DNA from 3 places in the Leptolyngbya sp. PL-A3 genome. Region 2 is predicted to be linked to each of the others. Evidence: predicted binding sites of a transcription regulator. Region 2 holds the regulator's gene; each other region holds the start of a gene.

Region 1 (10,322 bases), on a different contig from region 2:
CTGGTCACGCTGGCAAACTGGTTGCCATTGAGGCTGCGCCCCACCGAATTGCCGAGGAGCGTAAATGCGCGGGCTGAGAGCGTAATGCGATCCTGGCCCCGCAGGAAGTCGGTGATGCGATCCACGCCAAAATCGGCGCGGCGGAAACTGCGAGAAGAGGCGAATTGGAAGCTGTCGCGTCCGCCCCCGCCCGTCAGGGTGTCGTTGCCGGCACCGCCGTTGAGGGCATCTGCTCCCAAACCACCGAGGAGGCGATCGCTTCCCGCTCCACTCGTCAGGGTGTTATTCCCACGATTGCCTGTCATTCTGTTGTTACGAGTGTTGCCCAATCCGTTAATGTTGCCGCTTCCAGTCAGGACTAAGTTTTCTAGATGGTTGCCCAGGGTCCAGGTGATTGAGGAGCGCACGGTATCGATGCCCTGGTTGAGCCCTTCAGTGAGGCGATCGCCAACGTTATCGACGGTATACAGATCATTCCCCAGGCCACCATTGAGAGAGTCTGCCCCCAATCCGCCATTCAAAACATCATTGCCGCCCCCACCAGCCAAACTGTCGTCACCGCTGGCCCCAATTATGGTGTCATTGCCTGCACCCCCCAGCACAATATCCGCCAAGGCGCTGCCCTGTACTGTGAGCCGTCCTGCAAAGTTGCTTAAGTCGAACTGCTCAAAGTTCTGCACCGTCAGGCCATTGATGCCTTGCAACTGGTTGGTTGGTTGAGTCAGGTTAAGGGTGAGGGAATCGGTGGAGACCCCAGCGGAGAGGGTGAGGCGATCGCTGCCATCTCCACTATCCAGAACATCGTTCTGGCCGAGGTTCGCCACAGTTGCGGTGACGATATCTGCGCCTCCCCCGGCTAGAATGCGATCGAAGAGTGGGGATGCAACAAACGATTCAGCAGCGTCTGTCCCGCCCACGGACAAGTTAAACGGGGCGGTGAAGGTTAACGCTACATCCGTAGCATCGGTTGCCGTTACGGTCAGGGCAAGTTGTCCATTGGTTAGCTCGTTGTAGGTTAATGCCTGCCCATCCAGTAGTTTTAGTTGCAGTGTGTTGTTGGTGTTCACGACTTCGAAGCGGTTGTCGCTTACCGTCAACGTGTTGTTGCGGAAGGCGGCAAGGGCATCTGGATCTGTTACTGTTAGTGTGCCAATTACGGCTCCAGTTACATTCTGCGGAATGATAGTGTTGCTGAGGGCGATCGCCGTTACAGCTTCATTGGCATTGGTAACTGTAATCGTTTGAGGGATTTCAATACTGTTACCGGCTGCATCCGTTGCACGAATCCGAACGTTGTAGGTCGCTTGATCTTCAAAATCAGCGGGGACATTCAGATAAAGCTGGTTATTCTCAATCCGAAAGGCGTTGTTATTGTTGTCTCCGTCGCCATTGACAAAGCTAAACGATACGTTGCTAACATCTGTTGCCAATAGCGTTGCAACTGCTGTATTAGCTGAGCTATTTTCAAGAACGCTATTGCTACTCAGAGAGACATTCGCGGGTGCGACCGTATCAATATCAAACAGCGGAGAAACTGTAGGTGTTTCGGTTCCAGCCGCATTACGGGCGGTGATCGTAACACTCTTTCCAGTGCCCTGACCCAGGTTTGTTAAATCTGCACTGGTCAGGGTATACGTCCAGGTCGTGCCATTCACCTCGGCTGTGCGGGTTGTGCCTGCCACATTAAGGCTAACGGTGGTACCTGCATCGGTGGTGCCGCTGAAAACAATGCCAGCGCTGGCTTCTGTGGCATTAATAATATTGTCAGTGGCGATCGCCCCAATCGTGGGTGCCGCTGGCGGTTCTGTACTAATGGTGAATGATTGGGATTGGATGACAGCCGTATTGCCCGCTGCATCCGTAGCGGTGATACTGACGGTTTTTCCTGGCCCCTGTTCTAAATTTGAGAGATCAGCGTTGCTCAGCGTGTAGCTCCAGGTCGTGCCATTCACTGTAGCCGTGCGGCTTTCCCCAGCTACAATCAGCCTGATGGTCGTGCCTGTATCGGTGGTGCCACGAAGCACGACACCAGCGGTCGCTTCAGCCGCATTAATGATGTTGTCAGTGGCGATCGCCTCAACGGTGGGGGCTGACGGGGCAATTGTATCAATCGTAAAGGGTTGCGATACCTGGCTTCCGCTGACATTCCCAGCAGCATCGGTGGTGACGGCTGTAACGGTGCGACCTGACCCCTGGCCCAAATTGGCGATGTCCTGAGGGGTTAGCGTGTAGCTCCAGGTTGTACCGTTAGCGGGGACGAAATAGGTTTGGCCTGCAATGGTGAGGCTAACAGTGGCTCCGGGTTGCGTGGTGCCGCTAATGGTAGCCCCGGTCGTGGCTTCTGTGGCGTTGATAATGTTATCTGTGGCGATCGCCCCAATGGTGGGTGGCAGGGGGATGACAGAAATCGTCGCCGTTTCAAGGTTGCTGCTGTAAGCCGTATTCCCTCCGACCACCCCAAGATTAACGGTGCTGCCGTTGAGGCTACCATCGGTGCTATCCCACGCCCGGAAACCAATTGTAGCTTTACCACTAAATCCGGCGTTGGGTACAAACCGAAGGCGTGTTGCCGTCTGTACGGCCACATCTCCCAGTTCAAATTGACCACTGGCCGAGGTGGTGTTATCCCCAAAAAATACGAAGTTGGGAAAATTGTAGGGGTCGGGAATCAGGGGGTTGGAGGGTGTGAAATTGGAGTAGTCCCGCAGGGGACCCGTTAAAATTTGTGTGCCATTAGCAAACAACACATAGTTGCTGCCCACAACCTCCAGCCGATAGCTGGTTAAAACGTTTGTGTTGAAACTGACGCTTTCTGCCTGGGTAAAGAGGCCCTGAAGTTGCCCATTTGGGTTGACTGTTCTGTCATCTGACTGGGCAAAAATAAGGCCCGTATTTGGAGTGAGGGTCTGGAATGCTAACTCAATGGCTCGCGTCCCATCACTGCTGACGACAGTGACACTGAAGCCCGCGCGATTACTATTCACCAAGTTATTTAAGTTGATACGGGTCTCAAACGCCAGGCTATAGCCCTGCTGCCGATCGAGAGTAGGAAAACTGGAATTTTTGATTCCGGTTAGGCTGTAGTTGCTATAACCTGCGTATATAGCTGAATTGGCACTGGTGTCCAGGATGGTACCGTCTGTACCCGCTGTCTGCGTGGCTCCTGTAGGATTATTGTAGAACAGCCAGGATTGGGTACCGGGTGCTGGTGGCGTTCCACTCACCCCTGGCACATAAAGGGCTTGTGCCCCCAGAACCAGGGCGTTGTTACCGTTAATTCCTGTGGGAAAGTTCTGCCAATCGGTGCCACCGTTTGTGGAATACTGCCAGGTGCCGTTGGTGCTATCAGCTCCGGTGATAGCGATCGCCTCAAACCCATTATCGGCATCAGTAATCAAACTACCCGCCAGATCGAGAAGAGAGATACCGGTATTCGTTTCGCTGGAAATGTCTTGAAGAATGTTGGGTAGTGTCGGATTACCCGCTGTATTTAAAACTGGTGCCGTATTAGCCATCGCATCCAAATCAAAATTTAAGGGAACAGCACAAAATGAGTAACGACGACATGGGGAGGATTCAAAGAATGCGCCCAACCCCTTCGTGTACTGTTTGTCCTGCACTATAGCCTTGTTTTGAAATGATGACATCTAAAGAATTTATCTTTTAAATACTTCTCATAAAGGCTTTTCACAGAATTCATGTAGATCTCTTGATGCCCGTTTCTGGGGATATAGCATGGGGCGTAGAACAATGGGTTCCCGCCCTGGCACGACTGAGCCAATCGCGGGCATGAACTTATTACCCTGGCAACTTAAGAGAATACTCTGCGTGGGGCGCAACGCACCCCACGTAGAGTATTCTCTTAAATTCCTGAATTCCCTAACATTGCTGAGGCAATAGATAATAGAGTTGTCACCCAAAACTAGAGCTCCTTTTGGCATCGCACTGCGATGCCAAAAGGAGCTCTAGTTTTTCTGGCACAGCAATATAATATGTAACTTTTTCTAGAGTAAAGCCTTTTTTGAGTGCTTTAAGCTGAAGGCACTTTACATGAAGGATGCGACATTGTCGGCATGATAGAGGCTAAGTTGAAGCGGCATCTTCGTTCATTTTGGGCGGTTTCGAAAACATGGGTCATCAGCCACCGCGCTAGCTTGTTGCTTCTGCTCGTTGGTGTATTTCTGCCTCTTCAGGTGTTTGGCGAGTTGGCAGAGGATGTTTGGGAAAATGAAGGGGGCTTTTCCTGGGATGTTCCGATTCTGCTTGCCATTCATGCCAGAGCAAATCCTCAGCTTGATGCTGTGGTAACCATCTTGACCCGCTTCGGGGTGTTCTGGGGGGTCTTTCCTGCTGCCATCATTATTTCAATTTTTCTCCTGCTCCGACGCCGCTTGCACCGCTTAACCTATTTTTTGATTACCCTGCTGGGCGCTACTGTGCTCAACCGAGTTGCCAAAGCCATGCTGCATCGGGTACGGCCTCAACTATGGACATCCCCCGCTCCCGAATTGGATTATGGTTTTCCCAGCGGCCATGCCATGGCAAGTATGACGCTGGTGGTGGCTCTGATCGTTTTGACCTGGGGCAGTTATTGGTGCTGGGTTGTGGCTCTTGCTGGTGGTGCATTTGTCCTGATGATTGGATGGACCCGGCTGTATTTAGGGGTACATTACCCCAGTGATATTTTGGCGGGTTGGGCCGCTTCTATTGCCTGGGCGATCGGGGTCAAAATGCTGATTAGATTCCCGTCTCCACCGAAAATCCAGAATTAAATTTACAGCTGCTTTAGCCTATACAACAGAAAAGGGTGAGTGCTTTGCACTCACCCTTTTCTGTTGTATAGGCCTGTTGGTTAGATGGTGCCAATAACGCCTTCTACCAGGTAATTCATTTGCTCCAAAACTGGATCTTGTTGCTTCAGTTCTTGCCCGGCCGCAATGACGACATTCCCCTGGTTATCCTTAATCTCGCCCTTGTAGATCACCATGCTGCCATCCATGAACTTGGCCATGGCTTCATCCGCCTTAGCTTTCGTGTCAGAGCTAACCGCAGGGCCATAGGGGGAGAGTTTACAGAACCCTTCCTTCAGACCGCCTCGCACCAGATGGGGAATGCTTCCATCCATCAGCTTTTTGCCAGCCAACAGGTCTTCGGTAAAGCGGGAGTAAATATTCACCCAATCCCACTCGGCCCCCGTTAGATAGCCCTTAGACGCCAGGGCAGATTGGTTTGCATGATAACCCACGGAGTAAATATTGCGCTTCTCGGCAGTTTCCATCACGACTTTGGGGCTGTCTACGTGGCAGGTGACGACGTCGATGCCCTGGTCTGCCATGCTGTTGGTGGATTCCGCTTCTTTAACCGGTTCAGCCCAGTTCCCAGTAAACACGACCTGGGTCGTTACATCTGGGTTTACGCTGCGAGCCCCCATAGTGAAGCTGTTGATGTTGCGAAGTACCTGGGGAATAGGTTTGGCCGCTACAAAGCCCAGTTTGCCCGTCTTAGAAGTTAAGGCCGCTACAATTCCGGCAACATACTGTGCTTCGTCGATGTAGCCAAAGTAGCTGCCTACGTTTTTGGGGGTTTTCCCTTCTATGTATAGACCACCCGCGTGGAAGAACTGCACATCGGGGTACTCTGTCGCTATTTTGAGGATGTGGGGGTCAAAGTATCCGAAGGAGGTGGGGAAGAGGGCGATCGCACCATCAATGTCGATCATGCTTCGCATCGACTCGGTGACGGCTGTGGTTTCGGGGATGCTTGCTTCTTCCACAAGCTTGACATTGGAGAACTTGCTGGCCATTCCTGCAGCCCCCTCGGCATGGGCCTGGTTATAGCCATAGTCGTCCTTAGGCCCAACGTAAATAAAGCCAATTGTGATAGGCTCACCACTGGCCGCCGGTGATTCCCCGGCCGCAGTGACTTCTCCACCAGAACCCTTGCTAGCCGTACATCCGGTTCCCAATTTGGCCGTTACCCCAAAAGCGCTCGTTGCAAGCAGGGTACGGACAAATTGACGACGGGATAAACCAAAAATTCTGCGCTGACTCACGATGACATAGCTCCGATGATAAGAGGGGACACAGAAGGGAATGAAATACCGTAGAACTGCAAACTAAAATTTCTACTATGTGGCTTTAACGTACTCAGACCTCGTGTTTCGAGTGGTATCTATCACTACAAAACATCTTTCAAATCTCGGAGACGTATGCTCATACTCTCAAGAAGCTCACCGTTTCTTTCTGTATTAGGGGAAGGGGCGATCGCTGGAATCCTTTCTAAACCAGAATTAAGAACCGTTGTTTTCTCGTCGCTTTGCGACGGGAAAACAACGGTTCTTAATTCTGACGCAAGATACGAGTAAACCTAAAATGCTGTGTCGCCCACCTTGCGAGCAGCACAGCATTTCAGGTTTTATGTTGAACTACGCATCACCTATTTACCAACTGGAAAACCGGCTGAATTGAGCTTCATAAACCTGCAACGTGTGCTCATCAAAACAAACAAATCGTACAGTACCAATGGTGCTTCGGCTAAATAAGTAATGGCTAACTGTTTCAAATGCGATACGTGCAGCCAGTTCAACGGGAAACCCCAAAGCACCGATGCCAATGGCGGGAAAGGCGATCGAATAAATTCCTTGCCTGGATGCCAGGTCGAGGCAGGCACGATAACACTGGGCCAGCATAGCATCCTCCCGATGGTTGCCCCCGTGCCAGGGAGGACAGACGGTATGAATCACCCAGGGAGCCGCTAACTTGAATCCAGGGGTAATTTTTGCCGACCCTTCAGCACATCCATTTAATGCCTGACAAGCTTTGAGTAACTCAGGGCCAGCGGCACGATGAATTGCCCTGGCAATAGCTCCACTATCCGATAAATAACAATCTGTGGAATTGACGATCGCATCAGTCGTTTGCTGGGTAATGTCTCCCAACAGGGGACCTCGATCAAAGGCATAGAACAGGTTGCTGTGCCCTCGACTGCGTCGGCTGCCACGACTGTAGGATTGATGCGACGAGCGCTTTCGGTAGCTAGAGATCTTGCGGCTTTGAAGTTCCTGGTCCAGGTCTTCCAGAGCAGCTGCCTCGGGAACAGACATGGGGAGGTTGTAATCCAGCATTTGCTGCCGAGTCTTTTGCAAAATCTGGCTGGCTGTGTCGTAATCTCCTTTGTCTACCAGATTGACGGCCTCTTTTTTAGCACGGGCTGTCATCATCAACGCAACTTGCTGCTGCACGTCAGTATTAAGCGGAAACTCATTCAGTTGGTGATGAAGAACGACAGGAAGTTGCAACGGAATGGTGAGTTCCTGAAGTTGCTGTTCTGTATCCGTCCAGCTTAAATGAAAGACGCAGAGTGGCGCTTCCTGCGTTATGGCAGGAACCTTTAGCCGCACGACAAAATCTATGGGATTGCCAAACATCAAATTGGGCAGCTTATACTGTCCGTCGGCATCCTTATCCAGGTCATTCAGCACATCAGCAAGCACCACATCCCCCTGAGGTTTAACCGCCATGGTGACCGCTTTACCAATAGTGATGGCTAACCCCTGAAGTTCCTGCTCAAAGATGCTGGGGAGCTGTTCCGCAGCTTCGATGTAGTAGTAATTGCCATCGCCACTACGGGCCATGGCTTCTAACAAGTCTTCGTTATAGTCATCCCCCAAGCCCATAGTAGAGGTGCTAACGCCCCGTTGCGCGAGTCCATGAACATCCGTGGCGATCGCATCAGGGTTCGTCTCCCCGAGATTCGCTAACCCATCAGATAGCACAATGACGCGATTGAGTTCGGCTGTAAGCGACTGGCTCACCTGAATCCCGCCCTGTACCCATCCGGCATGGAGAGCTGTACTACCCCTCGGTTGGATCTGGTTGATCAGACGCTTAAAGCTGGTTTTGTTGTTTGCTGGAGTGTTGGGAATAAGGGTTTCCACATGGTTGTCGAAAATGGTGACGCTGAGGCGATCGCTCGGCAATAATTGCTCAATGGCGTAGCAGACTGCCTGACGAGAGTACTCAATTTTTTTGCGATGGCCCATAGAGCCTGAGCGATCGATTACAAACCCGACATTAAGGGTGGGGCGGCGGGCATCAATCGTTTCAGGCAGGTCGGGGGGGATAATGCGTACTACCAGATCAAGGGTCGTAGGGCGATCAGAGCAAACAGCAGCCCGCAGGGGGATGAGGTCAATATGCGGTTGGTTCATGAGCGGGAAGACCTCCGTTTTGAGGAAGCAAGAGATGTCAGAATGCGTAAGATATGCTGGAGCAGGTTTTGTTGCTCTTGGGATGTTGTCGGTAAAGTAAAGTCGCTGCGCACGTGCAACTCCAGGCCGGGTAAAACCTCCAGCCGAGTCCACTGTGTTGTGCTTGGGGATGGGGATGGAATGGGCGGCGGTGATACAATTGGGGGACTGAACGGGGCCTGGCGAGCTGCGTCTGGTTGCCGTTGTTGAATTTGTTGCAAAAAGGCCAGGGCCGGGTTTGCTGGAGTGACGGTGAGTTGAGCGCCGCCCTGAAGTAATGCCTCCAGGTCTGGGTCAGGTTTTGAACGCGCCAGGGTATCAATCACACTGGCTCCGTAACCTTCTGTTAGTAACCGTCGTACTAACAACACTTGCAGTAAGTGCCGGTAAGTATAACGAGCTTCTCGCCCCTCCTTCAGCGGTTCATCCAACATGCCCTGACTGGTGTAATGCCGTACAAGGCGAGGTGTGACCTCTTCCCGTACACGGGTATGAGCCTTTTCCTCCGGTAAAAACTGGGGTAGTAGTTCGTTTGCTATCTGCACCAATTCTTCCAGTGACCAGTGGGGATCTAGCTGGGCAACCTGCTGTAATGTTCTCATGCACCCATGCTAATTATGACAACTGAACTTGTCAATATCAACTCGCGCTGTAAGTTTGGATTGCTAGCAATTCTCATTATGAGCTTCAAAGCCGAGAGTTCGTGCCCTACAGGCACGAACTCTCGGCTTTGAAGCCCGAAAACCGCTCGCTTATGGCGAGCGGTTTTCGGGCTGGATTTCAAAATGAGAATTGCTGTTGGATTGCCGAATTATAGGAGTCATGAATGGGGTGTGAGAAGCTGCTTGAAAACTATTGAGAAGGTTGCTTCTTCGTGTGCGAAGGGCACGAAAAATCAACCTTCTCAAACCGGTTCTAAAAATTCGAGTCAATTCCGTCCAAGAGCCTGCTTGAAAAGTTGCGGTACGAATGTCTGACCTAAGCTGGAGGATCTCCGCTGTCCATGCTTCAATTGGAGTTCAGATGTAGCTCGCTGTGCTCTTTAACACGCGAAAGTCTCTCGAGGTGTCATTGAAACATAAACGGTTGCTTTGGATAATTCTGAATTTGTCCATTCATCTTGGGTTGATAGCCTTTGCTCAGTCGGCTACTGCGAAACCGTGGGTGCAGTCGACTGAACGTTCATCTTCAGGGAGCTCATTTCAAGAAATTATGTTGGGTGCTTTCACCCCGGCTTGTCCATTGCCACCAATACCGGTCTCGGAAGCCACCCTGAACGATTTAATGGGGTTGTCTTCTACCGTGCTGCTAGCGTTGTTAGATAGCGCGGGGGAAAGCGATCGCTCTAACATTCAAGGAAATGGTTCTGATCCTGGGTTGCATCCAGGAGTCAACGAATTATTAGCACAGGGTAATTTAGCGGCAGCGGTTGAATTTGCCAGGACTTTAGAAGATGCCTCACAACGCAACGAAAATCTCTTTGCGGTTAGTCGGGCCTTTTCCATTCAGAATCGTACAGATGAAGCTCGGGAAGTCGCGTTGACCCTGACAGAAACACCTCCAGAAAAGCCCTATGCTGCGTTTAGTGGTGCACGTTCTATCCGGGATCAGGCATTGTTTTATGTTGCTCAGGGCTACTGGAATGAGGGACAGCTAGAAACTGCATTAGAACTGGTTGGCCTAATGAATGAGGAGGCTCAGTTATCACCCCTCTTGCGAATTGCAGAGAAGTATTGGGATCAGGGACAACAGGCCGCTGCTTCGGCCACTTTGGAGCGGGCTACCGCTGTGTACAAAAATTTGGCAACCAGATCTGAGGCGGAGTATGTCTTACAGTTCTGGGCTTTGGCCAGATTAGTGGGAGTTTATATCCGGTTTGATCAGGAAGAGGGGCGATCGCAAGCCGCTGATTTAACGTCAGAATTGTTTGAGTTAGCGCAAACTTTCCCCACTCAGGAATACGGAACGCTCAGTCTTCTAACGGGTGCTGTTATTACCTATGTACGCGCCGGGCAAACAGAATCTGCCACTACAGCACTTTCTTACATCCTGAACAATGTTGACGTCGTGACAG
Region 2 (10,322 bases):
AAGATCAACTGTTAGCTTCTCGCTTGCAGGAGTATGAGGCCAAACGGGGGACGGCAGCGGCAGAAGCCAGTCGGCAAGCTTCGGCGATCGCTGAAGCTCGTACCCGTCTCGTCCGGCTTCAAGAAAACCTGGCCAATGCGCGAACGACCTTAACCAATGCTCAGGAGCGTGAGGCAGGCATGCGGGAACTGGCCGACCCCAGCAATGGCGCGGTTCCTCGCTTTGACTATTTGGAAGCCAAGGATCGCCTGACCCAGGCTCAGGACCAGGTAGCCTCTTTACAGCAAGATATTGCGGCTCAGCAACAGCAGATCCGACAAGCCGAAGAGGGCTTCCGGGGTGCTCAGGATACGGTCAGCCGTCTCGGTTCTGAACGTCAGAGCGAAATTCTCAGCCAGCTGACCCGTCGCCGGGAAGAACTGAGCAATGTGGAGGGCCAACTGCGGCAGGCCACCCGCCAGGGGGATCAGGATGTCATCCGCGCCCCTATTAATGGCACCATCTACAATCTGCGTACCAGTTTGGCCGAAGGCACCACCCAACCCGGTGAAGAGTTGCTCTCCATCCTGCCAGAGGGTGGCAATCTGATGCTAGATGTGAAGGTACTGAACCGGGACATCGGCTTTATTGAGCCGGGCATGCGAGCTAAGGTGAAACTGGCCACGTTTCCATTCCAGGAGTTTGGCACCATCGAAGGAGAAGTCATTCGGGTTAGCCCGAATGCCACCATTGATGAAAAATTAGGGCCTGTATTCTCGGCTCAAGTTCGCCTCAGCCGTAATGTGGTACGGGTGCGCGATCGCGATGTAGAACTGGTACCCGGTATGGCTGCGACTGCCGAAATCGTAACCCGCCAGCGCTCCGTTCTGACTTTCCTAATGGAACCCATTACCCGTCGCTTCGACGAAGCCTTCAAGACTCGCTAAATTCATAAAAAGAGGGGGCTGACACTGGTCAGCCCCCTCTTTTTATGTCTGGGCTTGCAGATACCGCTCAATTAACAAAATCGCTACGATGTCGTCAATCGGCCGGGAAATTTGGCGTAAGCTCTGCGGCATTAGCTTTTGCAAGCCCTGGGGCGGGTACATCTGCCAGTAGCGATCGCGCGCCTCCAGGGTACTGTAGCGTTCGTCGACCAGGGCGATCGCTATGTCGGGTAGTGCCCGTTGCACCTCTCTCTGCCATTGCTTGGCAGTCGTCTGGTTACCTAAGACAATTTGAGCAATGGGGTAGCGCTGGCAAAGGGTTTGGAGGATGGCGATCGCCTCTCCTGCCGGAATGACCTGATGCTCGACAATTAGCCCAGCGGCACTTCGGACGGCAACACCACACTTATCCCGGCCAGGGTCAAATCCGAGAATATAGAAATGATTTGCTTCGGTCATAGCCGGGTATGTTTGCGACAACAATTTTTTACAACGCTTTGCGCTTGAATCAGCCACGGTTGTTTTTGTGAGAGCCGCGCTCCGCGCGGCTCTCACAAAAACAACCAGATTTTAAGCGCTTGAAAAGCGCTGTAAGGGCGTAAAAACGACGATCGCACACACCCAAAAACCATACTCCATTCAGCCATGCCTTAAAACGATTCTGTACTAAAAAGGTCCTGTCCATTTTGGCGGGCTACCAGGTTCACCACAATCGGGTTAGGGCCACCCGTTAGGATCGGAGTTCTAGAGCGGGCTTGCACCTCGACCACACCACTCAGTTCTTGTAACGCCTGGAAAAAGCGACCGACTGTTTCGGGCTGCCCATCAGCGATTTGCAACTGGGTGTCGGTTAACACCCCGGCCTGACGCATGCGGAATTGAGCGGTGCGAATCAGAATATAGTATTGCTCGGTAAGCTGGGCTGCGGTGAGCCGCTCAGGGCTAAGATTGGAACTGGCCAACACGGCATTGCTGGGGAATAGCAACTCATTCAATGCTGTTGAAATAAAGACTTGAATACACGCTTCCCCTGCCAAAATACAGGGCTCTCCCACCACGTAATTACCCGCTGAGAGCACCTGCACGACGTATTCCTGGCGATCGCTCAATTGATTTAGCAAAGACTCCACCTGATTTGAGGTGACGGCTAACACCTGACGATCGACAGTGGTTGTACCCGGAATGAGCCGTAGCAGAGCGGCCCGGTTCGCGTTTTGGAGTAACTCCCGCACGACCTGAGGTGCACTATCGGGGTCAACAATTCGGACTAGATTCGCGCTCAACGGCTGGTTACGAAGCAATGCCACATTCCCCTGACGTAACCCCTGGAACTCGCGATCTAGATCTGCGATTGCCTGAGTCAAAATTGTGCGCTGAGTTTCCAGCGTACTCAACTGAGCTTCCCGTTCGGCAATCTGACGGTCGCGTTCGGCAATCTCCTGTTCGCGTTCGGCGATCTCCTGTTCGCGTTGGGCAATTTGCTGGTTGCGATCGCGCTGCAACTGGTTGATCTCGCTGCGTAACTGACGGGCCTGTTGCGTGACGCTCTGGAGCAGCCCGCGGGCCTCCTGGAAGCTGGCATCTACCTGTTGCAGCTGAGCTTCGGTGGAACTTAGACGTTGGCTCGTCTCCTTGAGCCGCTGCTCTCGAGCCTGGCTCTGGGCGATCGCCTGCTGTAACTCTCGATTTGTCTCCTGAAGCCGCCGCCGCGCCTGTTGCTGTTGTCTCAATGCCAAATCTCGCTCAGACTGAACCTCCTCCTGCTCCGTACGGGCCTGATCCAACTGTTCCCGAGCTGTCGCCAGGTCATCCTGAATCTGCTCCAGCTCAAAAACCCCTGTCCGTAGCTGATCACTGATCGCAAACAAGATACCAAAGGTCACCGCCGAAATCACGATACCCGTCAGGATAGTAATCAGGGTGGCCGTCTGCCGAGGCCGCAGGTTGAACAAACTGAGACGCGCTTTACCTACACGCATCCCAAGGCGATCGCCCACCGTGGCAATTACCGCCCCTAAAATCAAAATTGCTGCAATTAATACAAGCCCCGTGGTCATTCCCGGCTCTGTCTAATACAGCTACAGCCTACTGCATTCTGCTGAGTGTTTTGCGTGTAATTACGGGATGTGAAACGAGACTCTGTCAGGGAAGGGTGCAGTGCATCTTTCCTCAACGAAAAACAAAATTTTATGGAGGAGGGTTGTTTCACAGCCCTCCTCCATAAAATTGGGTTACGTAAACTGCTGGCTCAACGCCACCGGGTTGTAAACCGTAATTTTTTTCTTGTGGATTGAAATCATCTTGTCCGTCCGGAGTTCCCCAAGTAGGCGGGTAACGGTGACGCGGGTAGACCCGATGGCCTCGGCGATCGCCTGGTGCGACAACTTCAGGTCGATGGTGATCCCCTCCGGGGTCGGCACGCCAAAATCCCGGCAGAGAATGAGCAGGAAGCTGACCAATCGCGATCCCATATCCCGGTGGGCCAGGGTTTCAATCATCATTTCTGTTTGCAAAATCCGAGATGACAGACCCTTTAGCATCAACATAGATAGCTCTGGGTGCTCTTTCAAGGCTTTTTCTACCTGTTCGATGGGCACTGACAACAGTTCTGCGGGGGTAAAGGCGACAGCATGGTAAAAGCGATCGGCCCGCTGCCCAGTAATCAGTGACAACACACCAAACACACTATTTTCCCGTAGCAGCGCCACGGTGATCTCTTCCCCGGCTTCATACACCCGAGACAATTTGACTGCACCCTTCAACAAAAAGTACACACGCTCTGCCGGGTCTCCGGGGAAGAAGATGGTTTTGCCACGGTCGAAGGTCTCCACCATCGGCGGGAAAACACCACCACTTAATTGACGAAAGACATCCGCCAGAGGCTTATCTTGTGCCACAACCATTCCTCTCGTCCTGCCTAAACCGTAGTGAGGGGGCTAATCAAATCCTGCTTCAAGTCAGCAAAAGTTGACCGAATCATGACTTTAGAACACTTAAACTAACTTTAGAGCTAGTTTTTGTATCGAAAATTACGTTACAGAGCGAACTACCTCAAGTTACACCCCTGGTGCCCAAAAATATTGCCGTAGATTGGCTGCGATCGCATTATTTGCCAGAAGACAGAGGCCATAGACCTGAACCATGAGATTCACTTAATAGTGAATAATATCTCGTCAGAGTGTATTCTTTTATTAAAACTAAATTTTGAACGGATTAAATAACAATGAGCTATCTCTCCATAGCACTTTGTTATTTCATGTCTCTCCCAACCCAAAAATCAAATTTTGCTGCTGCTTTCTAGCGGCAAAATTAGGGCTCTGAATTGGGTGAAGTACGCAGCCAGTAGTAAAGGGAAAGGTTGGGCGTAAAGCACTCAACCTTTCCCTTTACTACTGGCTTGATGTGACAGCCAGAAAAGCGAGTTCCCGAAGTCTCCTCTCCGCCCCCTATCGCGACGATCCCTCTTTCTTGTATTCTGAAGGGCGCTTTATATTCCATACCTCCTCATTCCCATGCTGGATTTAACTGGAAAAAATGCCCTCGTAACTGGCATTGCCAATAACCGCTCCATCGCCTGGGGCATTGCCCAGCAACTCCACAAAGCGGGAGCCAACCTTGGCATCACCTATTTGCCCGACGAGAAGGGCCGTTTTGAAAAGAAGGTGGGAGAGCTGGTTGAGCCTTTGAACCCCTCTATCTTTGTTCCTTGTGACGTTCAAAACGAGGAGCAGGTGGTTGCCGCCTTCGACACCGTGCGCGACAAGTGGGGTCGTCTTGACATTCTGATTCACTGCCTGGCCTTTGCCAACAAAGAAGACCTGACTGGCGACTTTAGCAATGTCTCCCGAGGCAACTTCAATCTGGCGATGGAAGTCAGTGCCTACTCCCTGGTGCAACTGTGCCGGGCTGCCAAGCCTCTGATGACAGAGGGTGGCTCTGTCGTGACCTTGACTTACCTGGGCGGTGTGAAGGTCATTCCTAACTACAACATGATGGGGGTGGCAAAGGCTGCACTGGAAATGAATGTGCGCTACCTGGCCTCAGAGATGGGCCCCCAGAATATCCGTGTGAACGGCATTTCCGCTGGACCTATTCGCACTCTGGCTTCCTCAGCAGTCGGTGGCATTCTAGATATGATGCGTCATGTAGAAGAGGTTGCCCCTCTACGCCGCACAGTTACGCAAGAGGAGGTCGGAAATGCTGCAGCATTTCTGTGTAGCCCTCTAGCAAGTGGCATCACAGGCCAGATTATCTACGTGGATTCGGGTTACGAGATTATGGGGATGTAGGTGTTGAGACAGGGGGCCAAGGGAGCAGGGGAGCAGGGGGAATGGAGATAGATTCTAAATAGCTCGAGAATCTATTTCTAGAAGTGCGATCGCCCCCCATTGTCATACCTAACACCCATGCCCCCTGGAGGCTCTGCGCCTCCTAATTGGGACCGGCCATGCCGCTTTACAAAGCGTGCGGAATAATTGAACTAATGCTTTTTGGAAACTGATTTCTATGCAAACCCGCGATCGCCAATCCTCCGCTATTGATCTAGACCGGCCTGCCCGTACCGCCTCCGTCAGCCGCAAAACAAAAGAAACGGACGTACAGGTTAGCCTCAACCTGGACGGCCAGGGCACCTGCCACGCAGAAACCGGCGTTCCCTTCCTAGATCACATGCTGGATCAGATTGCCTCTCACGGGTTAATTGACCTGGATGTACGAGCTGTAGGCGACACCCACATCGACGACCACCACACCAATGAGGATGTGGGGATCACGTTGGGAATGGCTTTAGCGCAAGCATTGGGCGATCGCAAAGGCATTACCCGCTTCGGCCACTTTGTCGCCCCCCTGGACGAGTCCTTAGTGCAAGTTGCCCTTGATTTTTCTGGTCGCCCTCACCTCAGCTACGGGCTGGAGATCCCCACGCAACGGGTTGGAACCTACGACACGCAGTTAGTACGGGAGTTTTTTGTCGCGATCGTCAACCACGCCCAACTCACCCTACATATTCGCCAATTGGATGGGATTAACTCTCACCACATCATCGAGGCGACCTTCAAAGCCTTCGCGCGATCGCTCCGCATGGCCGTTGAAATCGATCCTCGCCGTGCCAATGCGATCCCCAGCTCCAAAGGCGTCCTCTAAAGTTAGCCTATCGCCCGAATCCGTTGGTGCTTTGCAGCTACGGATTCGGGCAGAGAAAAGAAAAGGGCGTACTGGTGAAGCAGCACGCCCTCGTCACAGGGAAAATTGAAAGTCACAGGTTGAGCAGAGGAGTGAGAAACCCAACAACAGTCTTCGTTGTTGTCAGGGCTACTACCCCAAACTCAAGCTACAACTTGGTAAGTCTTGATTTCGGAAAACTTAGTCGTTTTTGTCGAAGCGGTGATAAAGAAAATCCAGAGCACGGGCGTGGATCTCGCCATACAGCGGGTCGTGGCGGATCTGGTCACGGTTGCGGGGGTGGGGGAATGGCACTTCGATGACTTCACCAATAGTGGCAGCGGGGCCATTGGTCATCAGGATGATGCGATCGCTCATATAAATCGCTTCATCAATGTCGTGGGTAATCATCATCACCGCCTGCCGCTGGCTCTCCCAGATGTTGAGCACCTGCTGTTGCAGTTTACCTCGGGTGAGGGCATCGAGCGCACCAAAAGGCTCATCCATCAGTAACATTTTTGGACGTACTGCCAGAGCGCGGGCAATGCCAACCCGCTGCTTCATCCCACCCGATAATTGATCCGGGTATTTATCGGCAGCGGCGGTCAGGTTTACCATTGCCAGGTGGTCATTCACAATCTCTGACTTCTCAGCAGGCCGCAGGGTTTCAAACACCTCATCTACGGCCAGACGAATGTTCTGACGGACAGTCAGCCAGGGCAGCAGGCAGTACTGCTGGAACACCATCATGCGCTCGGAACCCGGTTTGCGGATGGGTTGCCCTTCCAGCCGAATGCTACCTGAGCTTGGCTTTTCCAAACCCGCTACTAGGCGTAACAGCGTGGATTTGCCGCAACCAGAGTGACCCACAATCGAAACAAATTCCTGCTCTCCCAGCGTCAGATTTATCTGATCGAGCACCACCGTATGTCCGCGATGAGTATTTGGAAATGCCTTGACGAGATTTTCGATTTCGAGAAAGGCCGGGGATTGAGAAGAGGTATTGGTCTCAACGGGCAGTTGTGTGAAAGAATGCGTCATGGCAATACTCCTGCGAAGACAAGGGGTAGTCGTCGATTGATTGGCGCGATCAAAGCTGATGAGGTTGCCCTCGCTAGGACAAATAGATAGATTTTGGTCCGTTAGCCCGGATCTCAAAACTGGCGAGGTAACCTTCTGGATCGCTTGGATCAAAGGATTTATTATCAATAAATAAGGCACCAGGTTCCACTTTGTAATCCTCTGCCGGGCACTCAATATCTAGCTCTGCTGCAATCTCACGATAGAGATCAGTGCGCCAGGCCTGACGAGCGATCTGCTCAGCATTCGTGGGCACAGCGGGAATCTGCCCCCAGCGTACGGCCTGGGTCATTAACCAGAGGCTTTGGGATTGCCACAAGAAGGTGGAATGGATGTTGGGTATTCCACCTGCCGCCTGAGCCAACGAATCAGGAGTATCAAAGAAAATAGTGGTTTCATCAGGTTCGCTAATCACCCGTTTCTGGTTATCAAACCCGCCATAGTCGTACTCACCCATAATCGCCGGACGTGTCAGCTTTTCCTTAGCACCTGTAAAAGAACGCTCCGAAATGAGCTTGGCGACTTCCTCCCGGTTTTGTGGATTGCTGCAATAGCGGCAGGCTTCAATCATCGCTTTCACCAAGGAGCGATAAGTTTTGGGATTTTCATTGATAAATGATTCCTGTACAGCTAGGAGGCGATCGGGATGCCCCCGCCAGATCTCCCGTCCCTGGGCAAAGGTAAAGCCAATACCGTCATTTCCTTTGATGGCACGGGTATTCCAGGGCTCGGCTACCATATAGGCCTGCATGGCACCAATCCGCATGTTGCTCACCATTTGGGGCGGCGGCACGATGATAATGCGGAATTCTTCCATGGGGTTGATACCAACGGCAGCAATCAGGTACCGCACAAAGTATTCGTAAATGGCAGAGCTCAACACCACCGCCATTACCCGCTGACTGGGTGGAACGCTCGTGAAATAGCGATGGAAATCGCGCCCAAAGGCTTCCAAGTCCCCGTTGTATTCATGCCACGGACGCACTCCGGATTCCCACATGGCCTTGTTCATGGTGAGAGAATTGCCGTGACGGTGAATTGTCATAGCAGCACAGAGCGGTGCGTGCCGGGCACCCTCTGCCCCTGTACGGGCATTAGTGACGGCCCCTGACACAACGGGAGCCGCATCTAGCCGGCCAAACACGACGCCATCACGGGATGTTGCCCAACTGGCTTCCCGACTGAGGCGCACAGTCAGCCCATATTTGCGAAAGAAACCTTTCTTCCAGGCGATCGCAAATGGCGCACAGTCATTCACTGGTACATAGCCTACCGTCAGATTTGGCTTTTCAAGTGTGCTGGGATCGACGACAGGTTCCACAGCCAACGCTTCCGAACTGAAGGTGGCAGGAGAGCGATCGCCGTTCACATCAGCCGAAAATATTCCAACTCCAGCGGCGGTTGCCCCTGCGGCGATGAGGAAGTCTCGCCGCGTCCAACGATTGCGGTTACTCATACGCAGTGCTCAAAATTTCAGTGATGGGACAGCGTTTCTAAGAGGCTGAGAAGATTCGATTCTGGATCGGCATTAAGAAGGATCGATTCAACCAGCAGTTAAGAACGCGCAGGTCGACGGGTCACAAGCTCTTGAATCTTAGTCAGTATCCAATCCAGCACCAATCCTGTTAAGCCAATTACCACAACGGCAAGGAACACGGAGCTAAGATTCAACCGACTCCACTCATCCCACACGAAAAATCCAATCCCAATACCCCCCGTCAACATTTCCACCGCCACAATCACCAACCAGGCAACTCCTAAACTGATGCGCAATCCGGTGAAGATATAGGGCAAACTTGCGGGCCACACCACTTTAATTAATTGTCGCCAGCGAGGCATCTCAAGCATCCGGGACACGTCCACATAGTCTTGCGGGATACTGGATACACCCAGAGCCGTATTAATAATGGTTGACCACAGCGACGTAATAAAAATAACGAAAATAGCAGAGGGATTTGCCAGGTTAAAGATGGCTAGCGCAATCGGCAACCATGCCAACGGAGACACCGGTTTCAATATTTGGATAATGGGATTTAACGCCAGCATAGCAGGACGATAGAGCCCAATTAAAAAGCCGAAGGGGATGGCAACCAATGCTCCCAAAGTAAAGCCAATGAGAACACGGCGAATACTTGCAATGAGCAACCATCCAATCCCTAAATCCCCTGGGCCACGACGGTAGAAGGGATGCGAAATATAATCCCAGTTCTCCACCAACGCTTGCCATGGAGTTGGCATAATCTCGCTACGTATCGTTGCCAGCAACCACCAAAACGCAATCAGAATTGCAAAACCTAGCAGAGGTAGCAGGACTTTTTCCCGCAGAAAAACAGCACGAAACTGACGTGCAACTACGTTGCTGGCATCGACTGCCAGATTCAGCAGTAATGGCATAAGCAGAGTGCCTCACTTCAAGCGAGAGGAGCAGTTATCGTCGTAACTGAACGTCACTAAAGAAGATGAAACTGGCACTACAGGTGAAAGGAAGATAAACCTTTTCCTGGAGCGATCGCTCTGTCTTCTCTCAATGCCTACGAGGTTAGCTGACGGGCTAGGGTTGAGAGATACCCCTCTGCAATCTCCGCAGATACGCCCCACGAGCTACATGAGCTTGGTTCCCCCGCTTTTTCTGCCTCTGCCCTTTAAGGACAAGAGACGTCTAAATTAGGCTGACTTATTCAGTTGCCTAAAACCTTAACATCTAAATCTTGAAATTGTCCATATTTTTGTTGAAAATGTTTTTGATTTTTTGCTCAAACCCTTGGTGTATTCACGCTCTATCAATTCAAAGTCAAGGATTTAAAGTATCTGAGTGATGGCTTACAACGTATCCAATTACACTATTTGAGTCTACAAGTAACTCAATTCAGTTGCAGCATAAAACCTAAAATGTTGTGCTGCTCACATAGGCCTAGGACAGTAACTACCGCCTTAAGTTAATTTAAGAACAAGCTCTTATCGGACGTATGCAAACATCAACACCATCACTTGGCTTGCAAGTTACTCAACTAACCGCGATCAATGTTGCTAAGGCTATTACCATTCTATGTCTCATTACCTTAGCCCTGATTTATGGCATTCACGATCAGAGGCAAGTTATTTATCTCTGTCTACACATCAGTTATTGCGGTTGGTGGTTACTTGAGCAATGGTTGT
Region 3 (10,322 bases), on a different contig from region 2:
GGAGAAGAAGAACTGGATGCCTTTGACTTTGACGAACTGGTACGCGAGAAGTTGGGCGTCGTGAAAATGGATCCCTCTTTCTTGAACCGTAGCGTTAACGAAGGTTTTTCTGGTGGTGAGAAGAAACGCAACGAGATTTTGCAAATGGCTCTGCTGGAGCCACGCTTGGCAATTCTGGACGAGACGGATTCTGGTCTGGACATTGACGCACTGAAAATCGTTGCTGAAGGCGTAAACACCTTATCCAACGAGAACAACGCTTTGTTGGTGATCACCCACTATCAGCGTTTGCTGAATTACATCGTGCCGGATTATGTGCATGTGATGGCCAACGGTCGCATTATCCGCACGGGCGGCAAGGAATTGGCGCTGGAGTTGGAAGAGCGCGGGTATGACTGGCTGACGGCGGATACCGCAGCAGCAGTTTAGGGCGATCGCACAACCACGGGAGACGCAGGTAGGAATCAGAGGGAAAGGAAGCCGTGATGACGATTCAAGTATCACCAGAAATCGATGGGGGACGCTTCAGATCAGCGGAGAAGCGGGAAGCCTATTTGGGCCGGTTGCTAGAGCTATCTCAAGCCAATCAACCCCTTGTGGAAGGCTTGGGTGAGTTGCGGGAACGTGCGGCTACCCTCGTCAAAGAGCGGGCTTTCCCCACTACCCGCGACGAAGAATGGCGGTTCACCGACCTTTCTTCCCTCCTGGAGATCACGCTAGGATCAATCAGTAGCATCCAGATTGATTCGCTAGACGACTACCACCTGTCCGACGCTGCAAATCGTCTAGTCTTTGTGAATGGGCAGTTTTTTCCCGCATTGTCTGCCATTTCTGAGCTTTCCCCTGGCGTTTTCGTTGGCAACCTGACCTCTGTTCCCGATGCCATTCAGGAGCGGATCTTTTCCCGCCTGGGCCAACAACCCGGCACTGAGGAAGTCTTCACCGCCCTGAACACCGCTGGACTGAGTGATGCAGCCGTGGTTTACGTTCCCAAAAATCAGGTGGTCGAGACTCCTATTCACCTGTTGTTTGTGACCATTGGGGAACAGCCGGTAATTGCCCAGCCTCGTGGTCTAGTCGTAGCCGAGCCAAACAGCGCCGTAACGCTGATTGAAGAGCACATCACCTTAGGAACCAGTGCTTCCTTGACCAACAGTGTTCTAGAAATTTACCTCGACGAGAATGCTCAGGTGAACCACACTCGGGTTCAGGGGCAGGCTACCACGGCCTATCACGTGGGCAAAACCGCTGTGTCTCAGGCTCGTACCTCTCGCTATGTAAATCAATCTATTGATTTTGGTAGCCTGCTTTCCCGGCACCACTTGGAGATCTATCAGACGGGAGAGCAGACCGAGACGATTCTGAATGGACTGACCTTCATTCGGGGTGAACAGGTGGGAGATACCCATAGTGCGATCGCCCTCACTCAACCCCACGCCCACACCCGCCAGCTCCACAAAACCATTGTGGATGACCGCGCCCATGCTATTTTCAATGGAAAGGTATTTGTGTCCCAGAAGGCGCAGATGACGGATGCGGGGCAGCTGAACCGAAACCTGCTGCTATCTTCGAAAGCCCGCGTCGATACGAAGCCACAGCTCGAAATCGTGGCCGACAACGTGAAGTGCACCCACGGCGCAACAGTGGGTCAGCTGGATTCCGATGAGGTGTTTTACCTGCAAAGTCGCGGTATTGATGCGGCCAGCGCCCGGAACCTGTTGATCTACGCCTTTGCTTACGAAATCCTCGATACGGTTCCATCGGAGTCGCTGAAGCAGCGATTGCTGCGGCAGTTGGCGCTCGGCTCTACCGCTCCTAAGGGAATCGCCCGCTAATCCCTCCACCCTCTCATCACCCATCCCTACCATGACACTCGCTCAAGCTCGTACCCTGGCATCTCTGGTTCGCCAAGACTTCCCGATTCTGCATCAGGAAATCCATGGCAAGCCGCTGGTTTACCTGGATAACGCTGCCACCTCACAAAAGCCCAAGGCAGTGCTGGATGCGGTGCGCTCTTACTATGAGTACGACAACGCCAACGTCCATCGGGGTGTTCATACTCTGAGTTCCCGCGCGACCGAAGCTTATGAGGGAGCCCGAGATAAAGTTGCCGCTTTCGTCAACGCCAACTATCGGGAAGAGATCATCTACACCCGCAATGCCAGCGAAGCCATTAACCTGGTGGCTTACTCTTGGGGCATGACGACACTGCAAGCCGGGGATGAAATCATCCTGACGGTTATGGAGCACCACAGCAACCTGATTCCCTGGCAGTTTGTGGCGCAGAAGACGGGAGCAGTGCTCAAGTTTGTCGAGTTGACCGACACCCAGGAGTTTGATCTGGAGCAGTACAAGTCGCTGCTATCGGACAAGACCAAGCTGGTATCGGTGGTGCATGTATCCAACACTCTGGGTTGTATCAACCCGGCGAAAGAAATTACGGCCCTGGCTCACGGGGTTGGCGCTAAGGTACTCATCGATGCCTGCCAGAGCCTTCCCCACATGCCCGTAGATGTGCAGGATATGGATTGCGATTGGCTGGTGGGCTCAGGTCACAAGATGTGTGCGACCACGGGCATTGGCTTCCTCTACGGCAAGCGAGATTTGCTGCGGGCTATGCCACCGTTCCTGGGTGGCGGTGAGATGATTGCGGACGTGTTCCTCGATCACTCTACCTATGCGGATCTGCCTCACAAATTTGAGGCGGGAACTCCAGCCATTGGAGAGGCGATCGCCCTCGGTGCAGCCGTTGATTACCTCACCAACATCGGCATAGACAAAATCCACGCTTACGAGCAGGAACTCACTCTGTACCTGTTTGAGCAACTGAACCAGCTTCCCGAAGTCACCATCTACGGTCCTCAACCCAATGAGGATGCCAGCAATCGGGCTGCTCTGGCCTCATTCACCACAGGTGCCGTGCATCCCCACGACCTTTCCACCATCCTCGATCAGGCGGGGATTGCGATTCGGGCAGGGCATCACTGCACCCAACCCCTGCACCGTTACATCAAGGCCCAATCCACCGCACGGGCCAGCCTCTACTTCTACAACACAAAGGAAGAGGTTGACGTGTTTATCAAGGCACTGAAAGAGGCGATCGAGTTCTTCGGCAGCATCTTTGGATAAGCTCTGAATATGGAGAAAAGCCCCCTATGTTCTCAAACACAGGGGGCTTTTCTTCTTGAGTAAGTAACAATCGCCTAACCTAAAACTCAATCCCTGGCTGAGCTTTCACGCCTTGCTCTCTGAAAGGATGCTTTACGAGCGTCATTTCGGTCACCAGATCCGCTTGCTCAATTAAAGCAGCAGGGGCTCCTCGTCCGGTCAGGATTACGTGGGTCATCTCGGGCTTCTCGGCCAAGCCTGCCAAAACGGCATCAACGCTGAGGTAGCCCATTTTCAGGGCAATGTTGATTTCATCCAGCAGGATTAGGCGGTAATCGGGGTTACGGATAAGAGCGATCGCCCGCTCCCACGCCTCCTCTGCCTTCTGAATATCCCGCTCCCGATCCTGAGTTTCCCAGGTGAAGCCTTCACCCATGGCGTAAAACTCCAGCTGGGCAGACTGTCCATCTCGGCTCTCCGTCCAGGGAGCCAGAACCGTCTTCTCCGCAGGTTCCCAGGCTCCTTTGATGAACTGCACGATCGCCACTCGATAACCATGACCGAGAGAGCGCAACACCATTCCCAGAGCAGCAGTGGTTTTGCCCTTGCCGTTGCCGGTGTTGACGACGATCAACCCCTTCTCCAGAGTGCGTTCTGCTAAACGCTGCTGCTGTACTTCCTTGCGGCGAGCCATCTTGCGCTTGTACTGCTCGTCGGTGAGGGCGATCGCCTCCTCATTCAACCGTACAGCTTCGTCATCAGCACCGGGAACAGATGCAGTCATAGCCTGAGTCTCCAATCATTGACTCCTACCAGAGTATCAAGAACTCTGGGAAGTTTTCCTCACGGGACACTCGCAACCTCTGAGGCTTGTTGAACGGTCTGGGTTATCGGACGCCGTTCTTGCAAAGCGCGATCAATCAGCTTCGATACCAACCAGGAAACCGATCGCTCCTCTGCTTCGGCCCATGCCTCCAGTTCTTCCTTCCACTCGGCAGGAACGTAGGCTACAACCCGCTCCAAATCTGTTTTTCCGCCCATGATGATGCTACTTTCACAGATTTCTTCACTGTGTCTAGCATACAAGTAATCACTGGGATGTGCCATGCTAGACCATGCTGTGCTAGCATGGCACAGCAACTCAACCCTGTAATGCAATGATTCAGTCAAATCCTGTCACTATCCAGGGCGATCGCCCATCTCCTGTCCCTTCCGGCTTAGTGCTGATGTCATCTCGTGAACTGGAGAAGATGCGGCAGGTGGGGAAACTGGCAGCGCAGTTACTCGACTACCTGGAACCTTTAGTGCAGCCTGGAGTTAGCACCCAAAGTTTGAATGATGAAGCTGAGCGTTGGATGAAGGATCACGGAGCTATCAGTGCAACCATAGGTTATGCACCTCCCGGACATCCACCGTTTCCAGGTGCCCTCTGTACTAGCGTGAATGAGGTCGTGTGCCACGGCATTCCCAACCCCAAGCAGATTTTGAAAGATGGAGACATTCTCAATATTGATGTGACGCCAATTCTGGATGGCTTTCACGGCGACACTTCCCGCATGTTTTGTGTGGGTACACCTTCGGCGATCGCCCAAAAACTTGTTTCTGTCACTCAAGAATGCCTGTATCGAGGCATTGCTGAAGTGAAACCGGGAGCTCGTATTGGAGACATCGGCGCAGCCATTCAGGAACACGCCGAAGCAGAAGGCTTTTCTGTCGTGCGGGAATTAGTGGGGCATGGCGTGGGGCGGCAGTTTCATACGGAACCGCAGATTCCTCACTACGGGAAACGGGGTACTGGGATGAAGCTGCGGCCCGGCATGGTGTTTACCATTGAGCCGATGTTGAATGAGGGCACTCGCAGTATCAAGGTTTTAAAGGATCAGTGGACAATTGTGACAGGCGATCGCAAACTCTCGGCTCAGTTTGAACACACGGTGGCTGTCACAAACGATGGTGTGGAGATTTTGACGCTGTAAGATTTGTGCTTACCAAATTCGCAAATTACGCTGAGCCATTCTAACGGCCCCTGAATATGATTAAGAGAAGGCGATCGCGCTGTGCCACCTAACCCGTTGATACAACGTTGACGCCGATTGTTAAAGTTGAACACTATAGTGTTTAGATAAGTTGATCCCGTATTGATTGCGGTCGCTCATGTCCAACCAACCCGATCCTACCTCCCAGACGAACTCCAAGAACGTGCCAGAATCGGTTGCTCGTTCGAATGGTCACCCTACGGACCCAACACCCCAGGGTGCCCCTGTGAATGTGCCAGTGGCTGCCACGCATGAGGAAAATCCGTGGGTCGAAGCGCTGAAAACCATTGGTATTAGCGTTGTTTTGGCCTTAGGGATTCGTACAGCGATCGCCGAGGCTCGTTACATCCCCTCGGAGTCGATGCTGCCGACACTGGAAGTCAACGATCGCCTGATCGTTGAAAAAATGTCGTATCACTTCACCAACCCTGACAGGGGCGACATCATCGTCTTCTCCCCAACCGACAAATTGCGGGAAGACAACCCCAGTCTTAAAGACGCTTTGATCAAGCGTGTGATTGGGCTTCCAGGCGATACGGTGCAGGTGTCCAACGGCACTGTCTATGTTAATAACGAACCCCTGGAAGAGAACTATATTCCCAAGGAATATGCCCCGACTTATGAATGGGGGCCTGAGACCGTTCCTGAAGGCTCTTACCTGGTTCTAGGCGACAATCGCAACAATAGCTACGACAGTCACTTCTGGGGCTACGTTCCCAAGAAGAATATTATTGGACGCGCGGTTCTACGCTTCTGGCCTCTTCCACGGGCAGGCACGATTGGCCCTACCCCTGTTTATGTCGAGCATCCTGGAGAAGCACCAGCAGAACCGGCCAATAATCCTGCTGCGGAACCGGCCAATTAGGTGAGATAGCGATCGCAATACGACTTTCACACAACAAGCGGCTGACGAGGTCAGCCGCTTTGTTTTAATGGCAAACTCAACCAACACAAATGCGTAAGTCCTGTTCATACTGAAAAGCCGCGCTTTGCGCGGCTTTTCAGTATGAAGTTTAAAGCCATAACCCAAGAAAAGGGGGACACCTCCCCGTGTGTCCCCCGGCCTGAGCGTTACGCTCCGTCTTCTGGAACCAACTCAAGCCTCAATGCTAGATATGGCAGACCATCTGGCTCATTTCATCTTCCAGGGCAGCAACAAGGGCTTGATCGCCCCGCGCTTGGGCCACTTCAATGCGATGTTGCAGACGCTTTTGAATATTTTCCAGGTGCATCTGCTCAACCTCACGCATCAGGGCGCAACGGGTTTTAAGGCTGGTGCGAGCATCGGGTGACACAGGTGCAGCAGGATAACGGCGAAAGGAGCCTAGGGCTTGCTCTCCCACTTCGTCGGTCTGATAGTGAACCCCACGATAGGTTAAATTGCGGGGAACTTGCGGTACCGGAATATGCCGGGGATAAGAAAATTGAAATGATTGCCAACGGTTTGACCCGGACATTTCAGACTCCTCGACAGTAGCGTCAACAGGCTCGTATTCATAACTTTGGCCCCGGTATTTCAGCCTCATGATCTTCAAAATCCCTGTATTAAGTGAATGGGCTATCGATCCTGGAAGCGGGAACACACCGGAACTTCTAAGGAGGCGATCCCTGAACTAGACAACCGGGCTCAACCAGTTAGCTAGGGAATGCTCATATCTATATTCTGTATTCTATTTTACGATTTAGGCAAGTATCTTGAAAAACAAGAAAACTTAAATTAGAGAAAATTTTTGGATAGAGAACTTTATAGTCTTCTCAGAAAACGAGTAGATCGGCATCTACAAACCAGAAGGACGTTTTTAGCTACCGCCCTCAGCCTTAAGCCTACGGATCCAATAAGATGGCATATTTTCTGATAGAAGTCCGTTAATATCGAGTTTTCTTAATACCCCTATCAAGTTTTATGGCAGCGAAAGTGACACCTTCACAAGAACGGTCATCAAGGCATCCGGGTTAAACCTACAGCGCTTTGCGCTTGAATAAAATGCAGCTATTTTTGTGAGAGCCTCGCTCCGCGAGGCTCTCACAAAAATAACTTGTACCTCATAGACTTGAAAAGTGCTGTATATAGTGGTTTTATCATCCCAAATAGGATGAATATCTCTATATCTAGAAGACAGACAAAGCCCCGGATTTATGAAAGATAGATCTGGCTCAGCACGACCTGGAGCCTATCATAATCATCCTTAAGAATTAGGCTCAGCATCCGACCAGCCTGCACCAGCCAGGAGCGATCGCCCTGCCGCAGTTGATAGATTTCCCGAATCGCTGCCGCAATCAGGGCGTCTACTGGAGCTTGGGTTACTAGAAGCAGGGTTCGCAAAAACTCCAACTGCTCACTGAACTCGATCACCTCATCGGGGCTACAGCGATAAACCGCCTGATGAATTTGAGGTGGGCGGGGTGGGATGTGCTGAAATATTCGGTTGTTGTGGGGCGAAGAAGAATCCGGGTGAAAGCCTACAATAGCGGCGCGAAACTCGGTCTTATGCATGGCAAAGATCTGAGGTTGTTGCTCGCGTAAATCCTGCAAAGACAGGCCCAACGCGCGGGCCCGGTGTACAGAGTCGATAGGGCTAGTGGTGACATGGTAAACCACAGCATAAATCTGGTTGCCCGATTCCTCATCCAAGGATTTGACCCAACTTCCAAAGGGCGGCATCGCTGCAAAGTTCAACTCTTCGGGTTCCAGGCATTGGGCCAAAAATTCGGTGGTGGCCGTTTCGATCACCTCACCCAGTTGATCAGCAGGGCGGGTTTGAGGCGTAGACGATGGAAGGGATAGCCGCATAGCTGTGTCGCAACGCAGGACGGACAAATGACAAAGCTTTCAGCAGAGGCTCTAACTAGAACACCTGCATTATCTGTTCAGTTTAGGCTGAATTCCAATTTATGACGCATTTTTATCAGCCACATTGATTGAAGGATGAACGGTGAGGGCTATGCCGTGTATGACCCAGCGTTCATCCTTCAATTACCCTAAAAGGTTAGCGATCGGGCAGATCGAATGGGTGTCACAGAGGGATAAGGGGCGATCGCCCGTTTCCCGGTAAAGTGATTGATTGATGATGGCTATCCTGCCATCCGATCGATTATTCAAACGCTTCCTCACTCTAGCTGCGATCGCTCATGGCGCTCAACTCCCTTCCTCCGGTTCAGTTCTTCACCCGCCGCTGGACAAAAGACCCGGCCTTCGCCTGGGTGATGTCTGCCCTGTGGCTAGTATTGCTATGTTTACTGGCCTTTTGGTGGAACCTGGGCAGCGTGGGGCTAATCGACGAAACCGAACCCCTGTTTGCCGAAGCAGCCCGCCAGATGACCATCACGGGGGATTGGATCACACCCTACTTTAATGAGGCGACTCGGTTTGATAAGCCGCCTCTGGTTTACTGGTTGATGGCGATCGCCTATCAGGTCATTGGGGTGAATGAGTGGGCTGTGCGCTTCCCCTCCGCTCTCTCAGCCTCGGCTCTGGTCATCTTTGGCTTTTTTGTATTACGCCGGTTTGGCTATCCTACGCCCCTGGTAGGCCAGGACGCTGAAGGCGAAGCCGTTACTGACAGCTCCGGCGATGCTCCCCGCTGGTGGGCCGCCTGGATTGGTGCGGGGATGATGGCGTTAAACCTGCAAACCCTGGTGTGGGCTAGAACAGGCGTTTCCGATATGCTGCTGAGCGGCTGCATGGGCTCCGCGCTGTTTTCCTTTTTCTGGGCCTATGCCTCTCCGAATCGTGCCACAAAACGGTGGGGGTATTTGGGGTTCTATGTCCTGTGTGCCTTGGCGGTGTTAACGAAAGGCCCTGTGGGAATTGTGATTCCAGGCTTGATTGTGCTGGTGTTTCTGTTTACAGTAGGGCAGTTTCGGGCCGTGTGGCGTGAGGCCAAGCCCATTTGGGGGACGCTGTTGTTGCTGGCGATCGCCCTCCCCTGGTTCATTCTGGTGATCCAGGCCAACGGTGATGCCTATATTGATTCTTTCTTTGGGTATCACAATGTCGAGCGGTTCACCCGAGTTGTTAATCGTCACTCGGCTCCCTGGTTCTTCTACTTTTTAATTGTGCTGGCCGGGTTTGCACCCTACTCCATATATTTGCCAGTGGCGATGGCCCGTCTGCGGTTCTGGAAACTTCAGGCATGGCGATCGCAGCCCCGCCATACCCATTTAGGCCTGTTTGCTCTGGCCTGGTTCGGGGTGATCTTCGGCTTCTTTACCATTGCCGTTACCAAGCTCCCCAGTTATGTGCTGCCGCTGCTACCTGCCGCTGCCATCCTGGTAGCACTGCTATGGAGCGATGCCCTGACTCGGCCTAGGCTGGCCCACAGCCTACGGCTGACCCATTGGATAAGCCTGGTATTGCTGCTGGGTATGGGAGCGGTCATGCTAGTCAGTCCACGCTTTGTTGGAACGGATTTGGCAACACCTGATTTCCCGGCAGCTCTGTGGAATGCAGGGGTACCTATTACAGGAACAGTGTTTTGGGGTGGAGCGGCGATCGCCTCCCTACTGCTCCTACTACGTCGCCAGAGCCGTTGGCTCTGGGGCGTACAGCTCACCACCTTTATCCTATTTATTCTATTTACGCTGACCCCAGCCCTGTTTGTGATGGATGCTCAGCGGCAACTACCCGTGCGACAAATGGCGGAGGAGATTTTGCGAATACAGCGCAAAAACGAACCCATCGTTATGATCGGCTTCCCCAAACCCAGCCTAGTATTCTATACCCGCCAGCATATAGAATTTATTCCCAACTCCGAAAAAGCCAGCGAGTTCTTCTTCAACCAACCGCAAAATCGACGGTTCTCCATCCTGGCCCTTGGGCTGCGCTATCGCATTCTTGAATCCGATTTGTATCGGAAGGAGTACCGTGACCTGAAACGGATTGGGAAGTACAGCCTTGTGCGGGTCTGGTTTCCTCTAAGGCGATACATCAAACCCGGTAGCGCTCGCCTCCGTGAAGCACCTGCACAGCAATCCCAATAATCAAGCTTTTCAAACGGCAAGGGTCTGCTTTAAAGGTCCTTGTTTCGTGCGCAAAGCACACAAAGTAAGGACCCTTTCAGCCAGCTTTAAAACACGCCCTAAGACCCTGTTGCCTTGCGGATGACAGTCAATAGAGAAGAGATATCGGGGCGATCGCTAACACGACTGGAACGGGCACCCTTTCCCTTCTTCGTTAAA

The links. Region 2 encodes NtcA, which controls nitrogen genes in cyanobacteria. Its sites were predicted from a motif close to TTTGTANNNNNNNNTACAAA; they were not measured.
Region 1: a site for NtcA is predicted at 6,165-6,184, ahead of NDI52_RS03840 (BMP family ABC transporter substrate-binding protein). Genes of this name have one in related genera too.
Region 3: a site for NtcA is predicted at 6,807-6,826, ahead of NDI52_RS24260 (DUF4278 domain-containing protein). Genes of this name have one in related genera too.

Annotation. Positions count from the first base shown of each region.
Region 1 is NZ_JAMPLB010000003.1:76,173-86,494, forward strand. Features, by position in the region: gene NDI52_RS03830 (hypothetical protein) at 1-3,515, opposite strand, end outside; gene NDI52_RS03835 (phosphatase PAP2 family protein) at 4,074-4,772, shown strand; gene NDI52_RS03840 (BMP family ABC transporter substrate-binding protein) at 4,853-6,052, opposite strand; gene NDI52_RS03845 (macro domain-containing protein) at 6,440-8,209, opposite strand; gene NDI52_RS03850 (MerR family transcriptional regulator) at 8,206-8,850, opposite strand; gene NDI52_RS03855 (hypothetical protein) at 9,491-10,322, shown strand, end outside.
Region 2 is NZ_JAMPLB010000012.1:89,176-99,497, forward strand. Features, by position in the region: gene NDI52_RS11855 (HlyD family type I secretion periplasmic adaptor subunit) at 1-926, shown strand, start outside; gene NDI52_RS11860 (pre-16S rRNA-processing nuclease YqgF) at 969-1,385, opposite strand; gene NDI52_RS11865 (DUF3084 domain-containing protein) at 1,577-2,983, opposite strand; gene ntcA (global nitrogen regulator NtcA) at 3,158-3,829, opposite strand; gene fabI (enoyl-ACP reductase FabI) at 4,439-5,215, shown strand; gene hisB (imidazoleglycerol-phosphate dehydratase HisB) at 5,433-6,068, shown strand; gene NDI52_RS11885 (ABC transporter ATP-binding protein) at 6,288-7,127, opposite strand; gene NDI52_RS11890 (CmpA/NrtA family ABC transporter substrate-binding protein) at 7,201-8,622, opposite strand; gene ntrB (nitrate ABC transporter permease) at 8,721-9,560, opposite strand; cyclic di-AMP (ydaO/yuaA leader) riboswitch at 9,681-9,847, opposite strand; gene NDI52_RS11900 (DUF1295 domain-containing protein) at 10,133-10,322, shown strand, end outside.
Region 3 is NZ_JAMPLB010000042.1:36,993-47,314, forward strand. Features, by position in the region: gene sufC (Fe-S cluster assembly ATPase SufC) at 1-429, shown strand, start outside; gene sufD (Fe-S cluster assembly protein SufD) at 486-1,835, shown strand; gene NDI52_RS24235 (SufS family cysteine desulfurase) at 1,867-3,129, shown strand; gene cobO (cob(I)yrinic acid a,c-diamide adenosyltransferase) at 3,209-3,892, opposite strand; gene NDI52_RS24245 (CopG family transcriptional regulator) at 3,952-4,149, opposite strand; gene map (type I methionyl aminopeptidase) at 4,266-5,084, shown strand; gene lepB (signal peptidase I) at 5,263-6,009, shown strand; gene NDI52_RS24260 (DUF4278 domain-containing protein) at 6,254-6,670, opposite strand; gene NDI52_RS24265 (HAS-barrel domain-containing protein) at 7,279-7,935, opposite strand; gene NDI52_RS24270 (hypothetical protein) at 8,119-8,244, opposite strand; gene NDI52_RS24275 (glycosyltransferase family 39 protein) at 8,274-10,124, shown strand; gene NDI52_RS24280 (ATP-binding protein) at 10,223-10,322, opposite strand, start outside.